4 regions of the Nocardia sp. NPDC023733 genome follow, and region 4 is predicted to be linked to each of the others. Evidence: riboswitches for the same ligand, from Rfam matches in the RefSeq annotation. Region 4 holds a riboswitch; each other region holds the start of a gene.
What was found. Region 4 has a riboswitch for S-adenosylmethionine ahead of AB0F86_RS29075 (aminotransferase class V-fold PLP-dependent enzyme). Riboswitches for the same ligand answer to the same signal wherever they lie in the genome.

Region 1 (3,696 bases), on a different contig from region 4:
GACATGCGAGTCGCCGGTGAGCGCGTGTTCGACGAGCACCACATTGTCGAGCGTGGGGGACAGCTCACCCCACCGTTGCACCGCCAGCCGCACATCGGGGACGACCGCGCCGTTCTCCAGCGTCACGTCCCCGATGGCGACCACACCGAGTCGCCCGTCCGGTGGTGGCAGCAGGGCCACCCCGGTGCCGGGACGGGTGATCGGCGATTCGGTGCTCACAGTCACGTCGTCGCCGCCGCGAAACCGGCCCGCAGATCGGCCAGGATGTCGTCGATTCCCTCGATACCCACCGCGAGCCGGACCAGGCCGGGAGTGACTCCGGCGGCCAGTTGCTCCTCCGGTGTCAACTGCGAGTGCGTGGTCGACGCCGGGTGGATCACGAGAGAACGCACATCACCGATGTTAGCCACATGGCTGTGCAGGCTGAGCGCGTCCACGAACTTCTTGCCCGCGTCGACACCGCCTGCCAGCTCGAACGACACGATCGCGCCCGCACCCTTGGGCGCCAACTGCTTGGCCCGCTCGTGCCAGGGCGAGGACTCGAGTCCCGCGTAGTGCACCGCGTCGACACCGGGCTGCGCGGCGACGAACTTCGCCACCTCGACCGCGTTGCTCACGTGCCGTTCCACCCGCAGGCTCAGCGTCTCGATGCCCTGGGCGATGAGGAAGGCGTTGAACGGCGACACCGCCGCACCGAGGTCGCGCAGCAACTGCACGCGGGCCTTGAGCGCGAACGCCGGTGCGCCGAGATCGGCGAACACCGCACCGTGGTAGCTCGGATCGGGCTCGGTGAAGCCGGGGAACCGGGCGTTGCCCTCGGCGTCCTGCACGGTCCAGTCGAAGGTGCCGCCGTCGACGATCACGCCCGCCACCGCGGCGCCGTGACCACCGAGGTACTTCGTGGCCGAGTGCACCACGATGTCGGCGCCGTGGGCGAGCGGCTGGATCAGGTACGGCGTGGCGACGGTGTTGTCGACGATCAGCGGCAGCCCGTTCTCGTGGGCGACACCGGCGATACCGGGGATGTCGAACACCGCGCTGCTCGGGTTGGCGATGGTCTCGCCGTAGAACGCCTTGGTGTTGGGGCGGATCGCGGCCTGCCACTGCGCGAGGTCGTCGGGGTCCTCGACGAACGACACCTCGATGCCGAGCTTGGGCAGCGAGTAGTGGAAGAGGTTGTAGGTGCCGCCGTAGAGGTGCGGGCTGGACACGATGTGGTCACCGGCGCCCGCCAGATTCAGGATGGCGTAGGTCTCGGCCGCCTGGCCCGAGGCCACCAGCAGCGCCGCGACGCCGCCTTCGAGGGCGGCGACCCGCTGCTCCACCGCGTCCTGGGTGGGGTTCATGATCCGGGTGTAGATGTTGCCCGGTTCGGCGAGCCCGAACAGCGCGGCGGCGTGCTCGGTGTCGCGGAAGGTGTAGGAGGTGGTCTGGTAGATCGGCAGTGCCCGCGCGTTGGTGGTCGCGTCGGGGGCCTGGCCCGCGTGGATCTGCTTGGTCTCGAACGACCAGTTCTCGGGCAGGGCGGCGTCGGTCATGGTCAATGCTCCAGGGGTTGTGCGTCAGGGTTCAGCTGGGGCGGATCGACTGACAACAACACATGGGGTCCTCCTGAAATGCGCGCTTGCTCCCGACCTTCGGGAGCCCGGTCATCACCCGGAGCACCCCACCGCAGCTGGAGGGTTGCCGACCAGCGAGCCGGGGCTTCGCGCTGGTACTCATGACCTTGGACGACATGTTAACCGGACATCGCGCCGGTGGGGAAACTTCCCCCGCGTTTCCTGCCTCACATCACCGCGCCGCCGGTGCGGCGAAGCCTGGCGTGTCGTCGGCCGGTGCGCCGCAGACCTGCCGCAACCCGTGATACGCGCGCAGGATCGCGTCGCGGGTGACCCGCACCGCCGCCTCCGGCGAGGTGGGCAGTACGTGATCGGTGTCGGCGACCGCGAGGTGACACAGCGTCTGCCACGTGCCCGCGACCAGTTTCACCAGAAAGTCGTCGGGTGTGGTCCCCATCCGGCGGGCCAGCTCCTCGCACACCGCCACGTTCTTCTTCTCCGCGTATTCCAGGGCCCGCGCGTTGACCGCCTGGCTGGCCCGCATGATCCGCTGCGTCTGCAGGAACTGGTGCAGGAACCGCAGACCGTCGGCATCGGCCTCGGACTCGACAACCTGGAGGTAGGCGCCGCACAGCGCTCGCAGTTCGTTGCCGGTATCGGGCTGACCGCGCAGCGCGACGGCGACGGCGTGGCCGAAGTCGTCGATCGGGGCGAGCACGATGTCCTCCTTGAGCGCGAAGTACCGGTTGACGGTGCGGGGGGATACGTCGGCCCCGGCGGCGATCTGCTCGACGGTGGTCGCGTCGAAGCCCTGTGTATCGCACAGGTCGAGTCCGATCGCGACGATCGCGGCCCTGGTCTGCGCCTTCTTGCGCTCGCGCAGGCTCGGCGGAGCCGGCCGGTCGGAGGCGGTCGGAGTGGTCGAGTCGAGCATTTCGCCAGCTTAGCGTCTCAGCGCGACCACCTGTCGCAACCTGCCAAGTGGCGCGTTCGGACAAATTTATCTTGACGCCAATTGTCGTACGGTGCCAGGATTGGCCGACGCATGCCGAGCGATGAGGAGCCCAGGTGACCGGCACCGAACTGAAACCCGAAGATGCTGCAGCACCGGCGAATTCGATGCGATGGTGGGCGCTCGTCGTGCTCTCCGCCGCGCAGCTGATGGTGGTGCTCGATGCCACCGTCATCACCATCGCGCTGCCGTACGCCCAGCGCGACCTCGCCATCACCGACGGCGACAAACAATGGGCCATCACCGCCTACACGCTGATCTTCGGCGGGCTGCTGCTGCTCGGCGGGCGGATGGCCGACTACCTGGGCCGCCGCCGCATCTTCCTGGTCGGCCTCGTCGGTTTCGCCGTCGCCTCGGCGCTGGCGGGCCTGGCGCAGAACACCGTGCAGTTGTTCCTCGGCCGCGGACTCCAGGGTGCGTTCGCCGCCCTGCTCGCGCCCGCGGCGCTGTCGCTGCTGTCGGTGATCTTCACCGATGTGCGCGAGCGGGCCCGCGCGTTCGCGGTATTCGCCGGGATCACCGCCGGTGGGGTGGCGTTCGGGCTGATCGTCGGCGGCGCGCTCACCGAGTTCGCGTCCTGGCGGTGGACGTTGCTGATCAACACCCCGATCGCCCTCGTCGCGGTGGCCGGCGCGCTCGCCGTGATCGCCCGCGACATCCCCGCACCGCGCACCGGCGGCTACGACCTGCCCGGCGCCGTCACCGTGACTCTCGGCCTGGTCGCGATCGTCTACGGATTCAGCCGGGCCGCCGAGCACGGCTGGCTGTCGCCGAGCACGTTCGGACTGCTCGGTGCCGGTTCCGCGTTGCTCCTGGCCTTCGTCGTCATCGAGGCACGATCGACGAATCCGCTGCTGCCCCTTCGCATTCCCGGGGAGATCAACCGCGGCGGCGCTTTGCTCACCGCGCTGCTGATCCCCATCGCGATGTTCGCCATGTTCCTGTTCCTCAGCTTCTACTACCAGAACACCCTCGGATATTCGCCGCTCGAGGCGGGCATCGCGTTCCTGCCGTTCCCGATCGGCATCGGCATCGCGGCGGGCATCACCAGTTCGCTGCTGCCCAAGTTCGGCCCGCGCCCGGTGATGGTGGTCGGCGCCCTGCTCGGAGTGGTCGGGCTGGTCT
Region 2 (3,696 bases), on a different contig from region 4:
TTGTACTCGGCGTAGGTGAACGGTCCGCTGCCGATGTTGTCGCCCGCGCAGCGCGCCTCCGCCGGCTTCGCATTGGTCGACGGGGCGAGGATGCCCAGCTGCGAGGTCGAGGAGGCCTGTAGGAACTGCGCGTTCGGCGCGCTGAATTCGACCCGGGCCGTGAGCTTGTCGACCGCGGTGGTGCCGACGTAGTTGGCCAGGTAGCTCACGCCGAGCGGCGCTTTGGCCCCGCCGAGCCGGACCACGGCGTCGAAGGTGTCGCGTACCGATTCGGCGGTGAGCGGCGTGCCGTCGCTGAAGGTGACCCCGTCGGTGAGGGTGAAGGTGAAGACCTTCGCATCGGGGCTCACCTCCCAGCTGCGTGCCAGCCACGGGGTGATCGCCCCGGTCGCCGGATCCTGATCGGTGAGCGAGTCCACGATCTGCCGGGTCACGTAGATGGTCTGATTGCTCCCGGCCTGGGCGGGATCCGAGCACGACGGTGCCTGCGAGAGCCCGTAGCGCAGGGTGCCACCGGGTTGTGGGGGACCGGCTTGTCCGCCGCCGACGGTGTCACCGCCGCCGCAGGCGACCACCGTCGTGGTGGCGGCGAGAACACCGGCGAACGCGGCGATGCGATGTCGAATCACGAAACAACTCCAGCGAATTCACGGCCTGCGGCCAGGGGACGGCTCGGGATGCGGTGGCGCAACTCCGGCGCCACCTCGGCCTGGAACAGTTCGAGACTGTCCAGATAGTCGGACTCGGCTCGGCCCTCACGATCGGCGGACAGGTGGATCACCTCGTGCCCGAACTGCTCGTGGTACCGGCCGACCTTGTCGATCACCTGTTCCGGGCTGCCCACCAGGGCGGAGGAACGGGCGACGAAATCCTCGACGGTCTCGAAGACCACCGGATTGCCCACCTGCCGCTGCAACGCGGTCCGCGCCTCGTAGAGCGGGCGATATACCTCGACGGCCTCCTGGGACGTCCGCGCCACGTGCAGACCGGCCGTGCCCGCGCCGACCAGGGCGTCGGCGGGGTCGCGACCGTAGTCCACCCAGCGCTGCCGGTAGTGGTGGATCAGTTCGGCGTACGGCTCGATCGGGTGCGTGACGTTCGCCGAGAACACCGGGTCACCGTGACGCGCGGCCAGTTCCACCGATTCCCGGCTCGTCGCGCTGCCGTGCCAGATCCGCAACTTCGGCTGCAAGGGGCGCGGCAATGCTCGTGCGTCGGTGAGCGGCGGCCGGAAACGGCCCGACCACGTCACTTCGTCGCGGTTCCACAGTGCTCGCAGCAGTTCGTATCCTTCGCGGTTGCGGTCCCACTGGTCCTCGGTCGTCACGTGGTAGAGCTGCGCCTGGGCGGTGCCGTTGCCCTTGCCGATGATCAGTTCGAGCCGCCCGTCGGACAGGTTGTCGAGCGTGGCGTAGTCCTCGAAGGCGCGCACCGGGTCGAGCAGGCTCAAGGTGGTGACTGCGGTGAACAGGGTGATCCGCGAGGTGACCGCCGCCAAATGGCTGAGCACCACCGGGGGAGCGGCGGACAGGAATGGGTCTTCGTGCCGTTCGCCGACCGCGAACCCGTCGAAGCCCAATTCCTCGGCGCGCCTGGCTTGTTCGACAACCTCACGGAAACGATCACGGGTGCTCGGCACAACGCCGGTCACCGGATCGGGAACCCGGGTGATCAGCGTCATGAGCAGGAATTTCATCGATCTCCTCCATCGAACCCGGCAGAAGCACCCACACCCGGACAGACGGGCGGGTTGCTGCGACGTCGTAGAGCCAGGTCTCTCAGTCGCTCTGGATGGTGTGCCCGCTGCCGAAGCGTCGAGCCGGATCAGCATGTGGCACAGCTGTGATGGCGCACAACGGTAGAAATCAGCGTGAGCGCAGCGGTTGGAATCGGGTGCTGGTGCGGGCACAATCGCCGACGTCGGGCCCGGTCGACCCACCCCTGGCCCCCGCTGTGGCGGTACGCGACGCGCCGAATACTCGGTCACTTCACCTGCGGTGATTCACCGGGTTTCGGGAGTAATCTCGGCCTTCTCAGCGTCGATGAGGAGTTCGCCGTGACTGTTGCGCGTCGTCTGACCACACTGACCTCGCTGACGGCCTGCGCCGCCGCCGTGCTGCTGGCCGCCCCCGTCGCCGCCGATCCACCGGTGCGGCCGGCCGTCACCCGCGACGCCCCGGCCACACCCACCGCCGGCCCCGGAGATCTCCTCGCCGCCTACCAGACGGTCGTCGAAACCCTCGAGGCCCTCGGCATCCAGCCATTCCTGTACCCGACGGTCGCCGCGAACTGTTCCGGCGACGGTTTCGGCCTGGTCCCGGCCGTCGCGGGTGCGGTTCCCGGCCCGTGGCCGACGAACACCCTCCCGATCCCCGGACTCGACCTCACGGCCGTGAAGTCAGGCCAGACGCTGTTCACGTTCCTCCCGTACGGCCTGGAACCGGACACGGCCGCCACCAAGACTTCCGGTATGCAGGTGGCCTGGCTCAACCTCAGCACCGGCCGGGGCGGGATGGCCTCGATGGGGACGATCGCCGACATCGTCCGGGCGATGGTGCCGCCCGAGGTTCCCGCCGAACTCCGGCCGCTCGCCGAGAACGTCATCCGCGATTTCCTGCGCACCGCCATCCCCGTCGGTGGTGTGCGCGCCGTCCCTGTCGACACCGGGAAGGGCACTGTCCTCGCCGCCGTCTTCGGTACCACCGACAACGCGGGCCGCTCGTGCTTCTTCTTCCCGACCGTCGGGATCACCGAGGTCGCCTGATCCGGTTTCGGCGAGGGCGCACCGTTCGGCAGCGCACGGCTTTGCCGTTGTCCGGTGGCCGCACCGAGCGGGGTGGAATACCTGGGCCGCGCGGGTCAGCCGTGACGAGCGAGCGGTGTTTCCGGTGCGACAAGGGGACGCTGCTTCCAGCGCAGCCGCCCGGTGCGATGCAGGCGGTGCGAGCGGGCCCACAGGGTGAGGTAGTAGCCGACGGAAACCGGATGGGCCAGTGCCGAGCCGAGGTCGGCGCCGGTGGGTGGGCGCCGGGTTTCGACGGCTCGGGCCATGAGCCGACCGGTGACGGCGGCGAGGTAGCCGAGCAGACCAGCCCGGCGCACCCGGCCACGACCGACGAGAACCGCCAGCGGCGGAACCCAATAGGCAAGGGCGGCAAGGACACCGATGGCCGCGCCGGTGTCGACCCGGCCGCCGTAGGCCGACCACAACCAGCGGGTGTAGCCGCCGGCGAGGTCGTCGGCGCCGGTGTACATGCGGGTGCGGGCGGCGGGCCCGGCGGTGACGAGCGCGGTCCGATGACCCGCCCGCCGCAGCGCCCGCGCGAGATCGAGATCCTCGGTGGCGCTGGCCGCCACACCGGCGTGACCCCCACCCTCCCGGTACGCCGCGGCGTCGACGGCGAGGAACTGCCCGCACGCCACCGCCGTCGACGGCCGCAAGCTGTGATTGGCCGGACCCACCGGAAGCGTCGACGCCCACGACCAGGCCAGCAGCGGCTGAACCAGCTGCTCGGCGACCGAACCCGAATCCTGGGTCGGCCACGCCGACACCAAACCCGCGCCGCGCTTGCGCAATTCGGTCACCGCGGCGGCGATCGCCTGCGGTTGGAGGCGCACATCGGCGTCGACGAAGACCAGTGCCGCCGCATCGGTCCTGGCGGCCAGCCGCGCACAGGCGGCGGCCTTTCCGGTCCA
Region 3 (3,696 bases), on a different contig from region 4:
ATGCCGAAGCGGCACAGGCGGGTCCGCTCGCCGACGCCGTCGCCCGGCAGGAAGTCCTCACCGCCCAGGCCGAACAGGCACGCAAGAACGCCGAACTGCGCGAGCAGGAACTTCAGGCCGAAGTCGTGAAACCCGCACTCGCCGAGGCGGAACGGGTCCGTATCCTCGCCGAGGCCGAGGCCGACCGCACCCGCATCCAGGCCGAGGCCGCCGCCTCCAACAACCGCATCGCCCTCGACCAGCTGCTCATCGAGCAACTCCCCGAGATCGTCCGCCAGGCCTCCAACGGCCTCGCCAACGCCAACCTCACCGTCCTCAACGGACCCGACGGCGTGAGCGAACTGGTCAACGGCATGGTCGGCCAGGGGTTGACGGTCTTCAACTCGCTGCAGAAGGCCCTGTCCAACGGCGAGGTCGACAAGGCCTGAAACCGAAACGGCCCGCCGGGAGTCCGGCGGGCCGTTTCGGCGGATCAGCTGAGGGCGTGGTCGAGGTCGCCCAGGAGGTCTTCGATGTCTTCCAGGCCGACCGAGATGCGGACCACGCCGTCGGACAGGCCGATCGAGGCGCGGCCATCCGGACCCATGGCCCGGTGAGTGGTCGTGGCCGGGTGGGTGATCATCGTCTTGGCGTCGCCGAGGTTGTTGGAGATGTCGATGATGCGCAGACGGTTGAGTACCTCGAAGGCGCGCTTCTTGCCGTCGTCGCCGTGCAGGGCGAAAGTGACGACGGTGCCGCCGCCCGACATCTGCTCCTGCGCCAAGGCGTGTTGCGGATGTGACTGCAGGAACGGGTATTTCACCCATTCGACCGACTTGTTCGTCTCCAGGAATTCGGCGACCTTCAGCGCCGATTCGGTGGATTGACGCACGCGCAGCGGCATCGTCTCCAAGCCCTTGAGCAAGGTCCAGGCGTTGAAGGGGCTCAGAGCCGGACCGGTATGGCGCATAAGGGTTTTCACCGGACCATCGATGTAGTCCTTGGCGCCGAGGATGGCGCCGCCGAGTACGCGGCCCTGGCCGTCGATGTGCTTGGTGCCGGAGTAGACGACCACGTCGGCGCCGAGTTCGAACCCCCGCTGCAGCAGCGGGGTGGCGAAGACGTTGTCCAGCACCACTTTCGCGCCCGCGGCGTGGGCCAGTTCGGTGACCTTGCGCACGTCGACCAGGGTTTGCATCGGGTTGGCCGGGGTTTCGAAGAACACGGCCTGGGTGGGTACCGACAGGGCCTGTTCCCACTGGTCGAGGTCGTCGCCGTCGACGAAGACGGTCTCGATGCCCCAGCGCGGCAGGATCTCGTTGCACACCACGAAGCAGGAGCCGAACAGGCTGCGCGCGGCGACGAGCCGGTCACCCGCCTTCAGCAGCGCGCCCAGCGCGGTGAAGACCGCCGACATGCCCGAGGCGGTCGCGAACGCGGCCTCGGCGCCGTCGAGCAGGCGGATGCGCTCCTCGAACATGGCGACCGTCGGGTTGCCGAAGCGGGAGTAGACGAAGTGCTCGACATCGCCGGTGAACGCGGCCTCGGCGGCCTCGGCGTTCTCGTAGACGAAGCCGGAAGTCAGATACAGCGCCTCGGACGTCTCGTCGAATCCGGAACGGCGCAGGCCACCGCGCACGCCGAGGGTGGCGGGGCCGACCCCTTCCGGCAGCGGCTTGTCGAAGGAACCACCGGTGATCATGCGAGTCTCCTTATGCCTGGCGCCACGGCAGGCCGACGGCGCGCCAGCCGGTGCTGCCGCGCTGCCCGAACGCGTCGAGGCCGCCCTCGAAACCGTCGAGCACGTTGTAGGAGGGGGTGATCCCCGCCGCGGTCGCCACCGTCGCCGCATGCGCCGAGCGCTGACCCGAGCGACAGAGGAACACCACAGGGGCATCGGCCGGGCGGTCGGCGAGGACCTGTTCGAGCTGCTCACCGAAGCGCGGGTTGCGCGCGCCGGTGCCGTCGACCCATTCGATGAAGTGCGCGGGGCGCTCGATGGAGCTGGTGTCGGGGATGCCGATGTGGGCCCACTCGCCTTCGGTGCGCACGTCGACCAGCACCGCGTCGGGATGCTCGGTCAGAATCTCCCACGCCTTCTCAGGGGTGATGTCGCCGGCGTAACTCATGTCGATCCTCCTGCGTGAATCCGCTCTTGCCGTGGCGGGGAGTCCAGCACACGGCCAGGTCGTCACCCGGAGCACCCCACCGCGGAGGAGGGTTGCCGACCAGCGAGCCGGGGCTTGGCGCTGGTACTCATGACCTTGCGATCTGAGATTGCCCCGGCACTGGTCACCGTGTCAAACCCCTCAGGGGGTGCACACCAGCCAGGCGCCGTCGGCCCGGGTGAGATTCCACGTGCTCGACGTCGACTGCCCGCCCACCGAAACCGTGGCGTCGATCTTGGCCCGGTTGCCGTTCACGGTGGCGTTGGCAAAGCCCTTCTTGTCGATCGTCGCCGCTGATTCCGGGCCGCCGAGCCGTTCGGTGAGGCCCGATTTCGCCTCGTCGAAACCGGGGCAGGCCACCCCGGGCGGCGGACGCTGATCGGTGCGCGAGCGCGCGTCGATATAATTGGTGACGGCGGCCGCGAGCCGATCGGCCTCTGTGACATTTTTCTCAGCGGGCGCGAGGAGCCCGCCGACGACGATGCTGATGAGCACGACCACCGCGATCACCGCGGCCGCGACGAACGGGACGATGGACCGCTTGTCGGTCTGATCGACCTCGATGGGCTGATCGTCCGAGCCAGTTTGCTCCTCGTTCATGTTGTAATCCTGACAGACCCGGGGCGGACAGCTACACCGCGCGCCGGGTAGCCGCAACACCGCAGCTAGAATCGCGTTGATTACGGCCTGCCGCCGATGAGGACGGCAGCTGCCAACAGCCGGATCGCGACTTAGCCTAAGCTAAGTTGACGCCGTCACATCGTTTCTCGACCAAAGGGTGCGCGTAGACAATGACCGAACAGACAGCGACTCGCCCGCTTCGCATCGCGATCGTGGGTGCGGGACCGGCCGGTATCTACGCCGCCGACGCCTTGATGAAGTCCGATGCCGAGGTCAGCATCGACCTCTACGAGCGCATGCCCGCGCCCTTCGGTCTCATCCGCTACGGCGTGGCGCCCGACCACCCGCGCATCAAGGGCATCATCACCGCCCTGCACAAGGTGCTCGACAAGGATCAGGTGCGCCTGCTCGGCAACATCGACTACGGCACCGACATCACCCTCGACGACCTGCGTCAGTTCTACGACGCGGTGATCTTCTCCACCGGCGCCAACGCCGACCGCGCGCTGCCGATCCCCGGCATCGATCTCGACGGTTCCTACGGTGCCGCCGACTTCGTCTCCTGGTACGACGGGCACCCCGACGTGCCGCGTTCGTGGCCGCTGGATGCCGAGAAGGTCGCCGTGCTCGGTGTCGGCAACGTGGCCCTCGACGTGGCGCGCGTGCTCGCCAAGACCGGCGACGAGCTGCTGCCCACCGAGATCCCGCCGAACGTCTACAAGGGACTCAAGGAGAACAAGGCCGTGGAGGTGCACGTCTTCGGGCGTCGCGGTCCCGCGCAGGCCAAGTTCACCCCCCTCGAGCTGCGTGAACTCGACCACTCGCCCACCATCGAGGTGATCGTCGACCCCGAGGACATCGACTACGACGAGGGTTCCGAGGCCGCGCGCCGCAACTCCAAGCAGGTCGACATGGTCGCCAACACCCT
Region 4 (3,696 bases):
TAGGCGGCACCGCAGTAGAGCACCGCGAGAATGGTGACGTACAGCGCGGCGCTGCCCGAGGGCATCCGCACGCCCACCCGGTCGCCCGGGCGGACCCCGGCCTCGGCGAGCTCGGTCATCCTGGCTTCGATCGCGGCGACCAGCTCCATGTAACTGAGCACGGTCGTGCCGTCGTCGATCGCGGGCGCGTCGGGGTGGGCCAGGGCAGTGCTGGTGAGAATGTCGACCAGGGTGCGTGGCGGCGCGGCCAGATCGGCGCGCAGCAGCGGATCGTGCCGCCGGTTCGCCGGGCCCTCGGTGCGTGGCTCGAGCATCGTGCTCAGTCCACCTCTCATCGGTTGACCCCCATCGGTGTCTGTTGTTTCACGGTCGGGTTACCGGAGGGCAAACGGGATGGTCACCAGTTGCCAACGGTACCGGGAGTTGTCGGGCGCGCCCGGCAGCTACGGGGCGGGCGCCGCGGGTGTCTCGCCGAGTGCGGTGAGCGCGAGCCGGTGCAGGGTGGCCTGTTCGTCGGCGTCGAGCCGGGCGAGGGCGCGAGCGGTGGCCTCGGCGATCAGCTTGTCGGTGCGCTTGCACTGCTTGCGGCCCGCTTCGGTGATACGCAGCCGGTATTTGCGGCGATCCTTGCCGTCGCGGGTGCGTTCGACCAGGCCCGCGCCCTCCAGTGCGTCGATCAGGCGGACCACCTCGCTGCGGTCGATGCCGAGTGACTCGCCGACTTTCTTCTGGGTGAGGTCGGCGTTCTCCTCGATGAAGGTGAGCACCCAGTGGTCACGCAGCGGGACGTCGATCTCGGCGTGCATGGCTTTGGTGAGCCTGCCGAGCGCGTACACCGGGTAGCGCGCCAGGCCGCGTTCGGGGTTCGTGGTCGAAGGCATGGCGGCCACTCTAGCAAATAGTGGGGGGACTCAATCATTTGGGGTGTCCATGATCGGGATTGCCGCCTGTTGGCGCATGGGCAATCCAGGGGCAATCGAGACATGGTGGCGAGCAACATCTTTCGATCGGTGGTTGACAGCGGCCCGGATCGTCTGCCAATCTCGATGCCAGGTCACGAGTACCAGCGACAAGCCCCGGCTAGCTGGTCGGCAACCCTCCTCCGCGGTGGGGTGCTCCGGGTGACGACCAGGCCGACGTCCGAAGTGGACGCGGCAAGCGCGGACTCTCTCTACGTGGTGAGTCCCTGAGCCGACGGGATATTCGTCATGACCGCTGTTATCGACCCCACCTGTGCCCTCGCCGCCGTTTCCGGTGCCGACCTGCGCGTTCCGCTCGTCCAGGGCGGCACGAGCACCTACGCCAACTTCGACTACGCGGCGAGCGCACCTGCATTGCGCCAGGTCACCGACCGGATTTCGCAACTGCTGCCGTACTACGCCAGCGTGCACCGCGGCGCCGGGTACGCCTCGCGGATCTCCACCGAGTGCTACGAGGCCTCGCGCGGCTCGGTCGCCCGGTTCCTCGACGCCGCCGACGACCAGGTCGTGGTGTTCACCCGCAACACCACCGACTCGCTGAACCTGCTGGCCGGATGCGTGCCGGGGGAGACGGTGGTGCTCGATATCGAACACCACGCCAACTTCCTGCCGTGGACGCGCAACGGGCGAAGGGTTGTCCGGGCCGCCGCGACGCTCGAGGAGACCATTCAGCGGATCGTCGCCGAATTGTGCAGCAGGCCGGCGGCTCTGCTCGCCGTCACCGGCGCGTCGAATGTGACCGGTGAGGTGCTGCCGCTGGCGCGGCTGGCCCATATCGCGCATCTGTGTGGTGCGCGGATTCTCGTCGACGCCGCCCAGCTGGCGCCGCACCGGCGGATCTCCTTGCGCGAGAGCGGCATCGACTACCTGGCCTTCTCCGGGCACAAGCTGTACGCGCCGTTCGGATCCGGGGTGCTCGTCGGCAGGCGCGACTGGCTCGACGCGGCCGATCCGTACCTGGCCGGTGGCGGTGCGGTGCGCAATGTCGGTGTGGCGGAAGCAGAGTGGGCGCCGGCGCCGCAACGCCACGAAGCCGGCTCACCCAATGTCCTCGGCGCGGCCGCCATCGCCGCCGCCTGTGACGCGCTCGCCGCCCTCGACCCCGAGGAACTGGTCACTCACGAACGCGCCCTGGCCGACCGGCTGCGCGACGGCCTCGCCGCGATCCCCGGTGTGCGACCCGTCCGCATCTGGTCCGACAGCCCCGACTCCGTCGGCATCGTCGCCTTCACCGTCGACGGCTACACCCCCGGCCACGTCGCCGCCTACCTCTCCGCCGAACACGCCATCGGCCTGCGCGACGGCCGTTTCTGCGCCCATCCGCTCCTGACGAGTCTCGGCCTCGACGCCGCCCTCCGCGCCAGCATCGGCCTCGGCACCACCCCCGCCGACATCGACCGCCTGATCACCGCCCTCACCACCCTGGTAACCACCGGCCCCACCTGGACCTACGCACCAACCAACGGCCACTGGAACCCCACCCCCGAAACCCGCCCCCTCACCCCCGACCCCACCGGCGCCACCCCTTGCCTCATCGGCTGATCGGCTGATCGGGAAGCAAAGTTCGACCAATGCGTTTGGCGTGTCACCGGATTGGGTAACGAGCCCCGAATCGGTCGCGATGAAGCCCCCGACCTACCAGGTACTTCTAAGGGGAAATAATGACGCGACCGATTCAGCCACCCGATCCGTGGGCTCGTCCGCCGAGACAGCGCGACAAGAAGCTGCGATGGCCGTGGGTGGTCGGAATCGGTGTTCTCGGATTGTGTGGGCTCTCGGTAATCGGAGCGGTGTTCGGCGAATCGGAGCCGGACAAGATCGTGTCGACCTCGACGACGCGCGTCGTCCCATCGTCGACCACCTCGATGGTCTTGCCCCCTACCTCGGTCGAGACAGCGGCACCGATTGCGCCGCCACCGGTCGCGACGGTGACGACGACGGTGGCGCGTCCGACGGTGGTGGTACCGACAACGACGGTCACCTCGGCCCCGCCGATCATCACGCCGATTGCCCCGCCCCCGCCGGCGACTACGCCGTACGTGCCGCCGCCCACGGTCGATTTGCCCCGGCCCGAGGCGCCGTCACCCGCCGGGGTCTACTACAAGAACTGCACCGCCGCACGAGCGGCAGGAGCGGCGCCCATCCTTCGCGGCGAGCCCGGTTACCGTCCAGGACTGGACGGGAACAGCGATGGAGTCGCCTGCGAATGAGGCGGCTACTTGTCGTCTCCGTGGCCGGAGAGCGGGCAGGTCGTGGTGTCGACCGTGTGGATGACATCGTCGACGCGGACGTGTTCGGAAATGTCGTCCGAGAAGAACAACGAGTGTTCGCCGCGAGGGCTGAGGTGGATGTGCATGCCCTGTAGGACACCGCGGGCGATCGAGCTATCCGCTCGCCGCAGTTCGACGGTGTCGCCCGTGACGAAATTTCCGCTGGCATAGCCGGTTACGTAGCGAGCGGGTCGGAAGCTGACGGGGTAGACGCCGGTCACCCGGAACTCGCTCATGGAGAATCCGATCTACGTGTCGAGAGGGGTGGGGCGGTGGTATCTGCCGTTGTAATACAGCAGAGGGGCGGCGGAGGGGGAGTCGGCTGATTCGTCGTGGACTCGGGTTACCAGGCCTACCGCGAGGGTGTGGTCGCCCAGGTCGATGAGTTGGTGGATGGTGGTGCGGAGCCAGATGGGGGTGCCGTGCAGGATCGGTTCGCCGGTGTC

Region 1: linked by a shared signal. The riboswitch ahead of AB0F86_RS21200 (bifunctional o-acetylhomoserine/o-acetylserine sulfhydrylase) and the one ahead of AB0F86_RS29075 (aminotransferase class V-fold PLP-dependent enzyme) in region 4 are both predicted to bind S-adenosylmethionine.
Region 2: linked by a shared signal. The riboswitch ahead of AB0F86_RS25300 (LLM class flavin-dependent oxidoreductase) and the one ahead of AB0F86_RS29075 (aminotransferase class V-fold PLP-dependent enzyme) in region 4 are both predicted to bind S-adenosylmethionine.
Region 3: linked by a shared signal. The riboswitch ahead of AB0F86_RS20005 (rhodanese-like domain-containing protein) and the one ahead of AB0F86_RS29075 (aminotransferase class V-fold PLP-dependent enzyme) in region 4 are both predicted to bind S-adenosylmethionine.

Annotation. Positions count from the first base shown of each region.
Region 1 covers NZ_JBFAAN010000005.1:205,193-208,888, forward strand. Annotated here, with positions in the region: gene AB0F86_RS21195 (homoserine O-acetyltransferase) at 1-225, opposite strand, end outside; gene AB0F86_RS21200 (bifunctional o-acetylhomoserine/o-acetylserine sulfhydrylase) at 222-1,538, opposite strand; SAM riboswitch class IV at 1,616-1,726, opposite strand; gene AB0F86_RS21205 (TetR family transcriptional regulator) at 1,792-2,493, opposite strand; gene AB0F86_RS21210 (MFS transporter) at 2,628-3,696, shown strand, end outside.
Region 2 covers NZ_JBFAAN010000008.1:87,420-91,115, reverse strand. Annotated here, with positions in the region: gene AB0F86_RS25305 (ABC transporter substrate-binding protein) at 1-575, opposite strand, end outside; gene AB0F86_RS25300 (LLM class flavin-dependent oxidoreductase) at 626-1,696, opposite strand; SAM riboswitch class I at 1,703-1,798, opposite strand; gene AB0F86_RS25295 (hypothetical protein) at 2,057-2,764, shown strand; gene AB0F86_RS25290 (glycosyltransferase) at 2,860-3,696, opposite strand, start outside.
Region 3 covers NZ_JBFAAN010000004.1:326,059-329,754, forward strand. Annotated here, with positions in the region: gene AB0F86_RS19995 (flotillin family protein) at 1-428, shown strand, start outside; gene AB0F86_RS20000 (O-succinylhomoserine sulfhydrylase) at 473-1,681, opposite strand; gene AB0F86_RS20005 (rhodanese-like domain-containing protein) at 1,692-2,108, opposite strand; SAM riboswitch class IV at 2,126-2,243, opposite strand; gene AB0F86_RS20010 (hypothetical protein) at 2,289-2,747, opposite strand; gene AB0F86_RS20015 (FAD-dependent oxidoreductase) at 2,939-3,696, shown strand, end outside.
Region 4 covers NZ_JBFAAN010000012.1:60,190-63,885, reverse strand. Annotated here, with positions in the region: gene AB0F86_RS29085 (Pls/PosA family non-ribosomal peptide synthetase) at 1-314, opposite strand, end outside; gene AB0F86_RS29080 (MarR family transcriptional regulator) at 444-881, opposite strand; SAM riboswitch class IV at 1,053-1,167, shown strand; gene AB0F86_RS29075 (aminotransferase class V-fold PLP-dependent enzyme) at 1,209-2,522, shown strand; gene AB0F86_RS29070 (hypothetical protein) at 2,656-2,982, opposite strand; gene AB0F86_RS29065 (excalibur calcium-binding domain-containing protein) at 2,909-3,190, shown strand; gene AB0F86_RS29060 (hypothetical protein) at 3,196-3,486, opposite strand; gene AB0F86_RS29055 (flavin reductase family protein) at 3,499-3,696, opposite strand, start outside.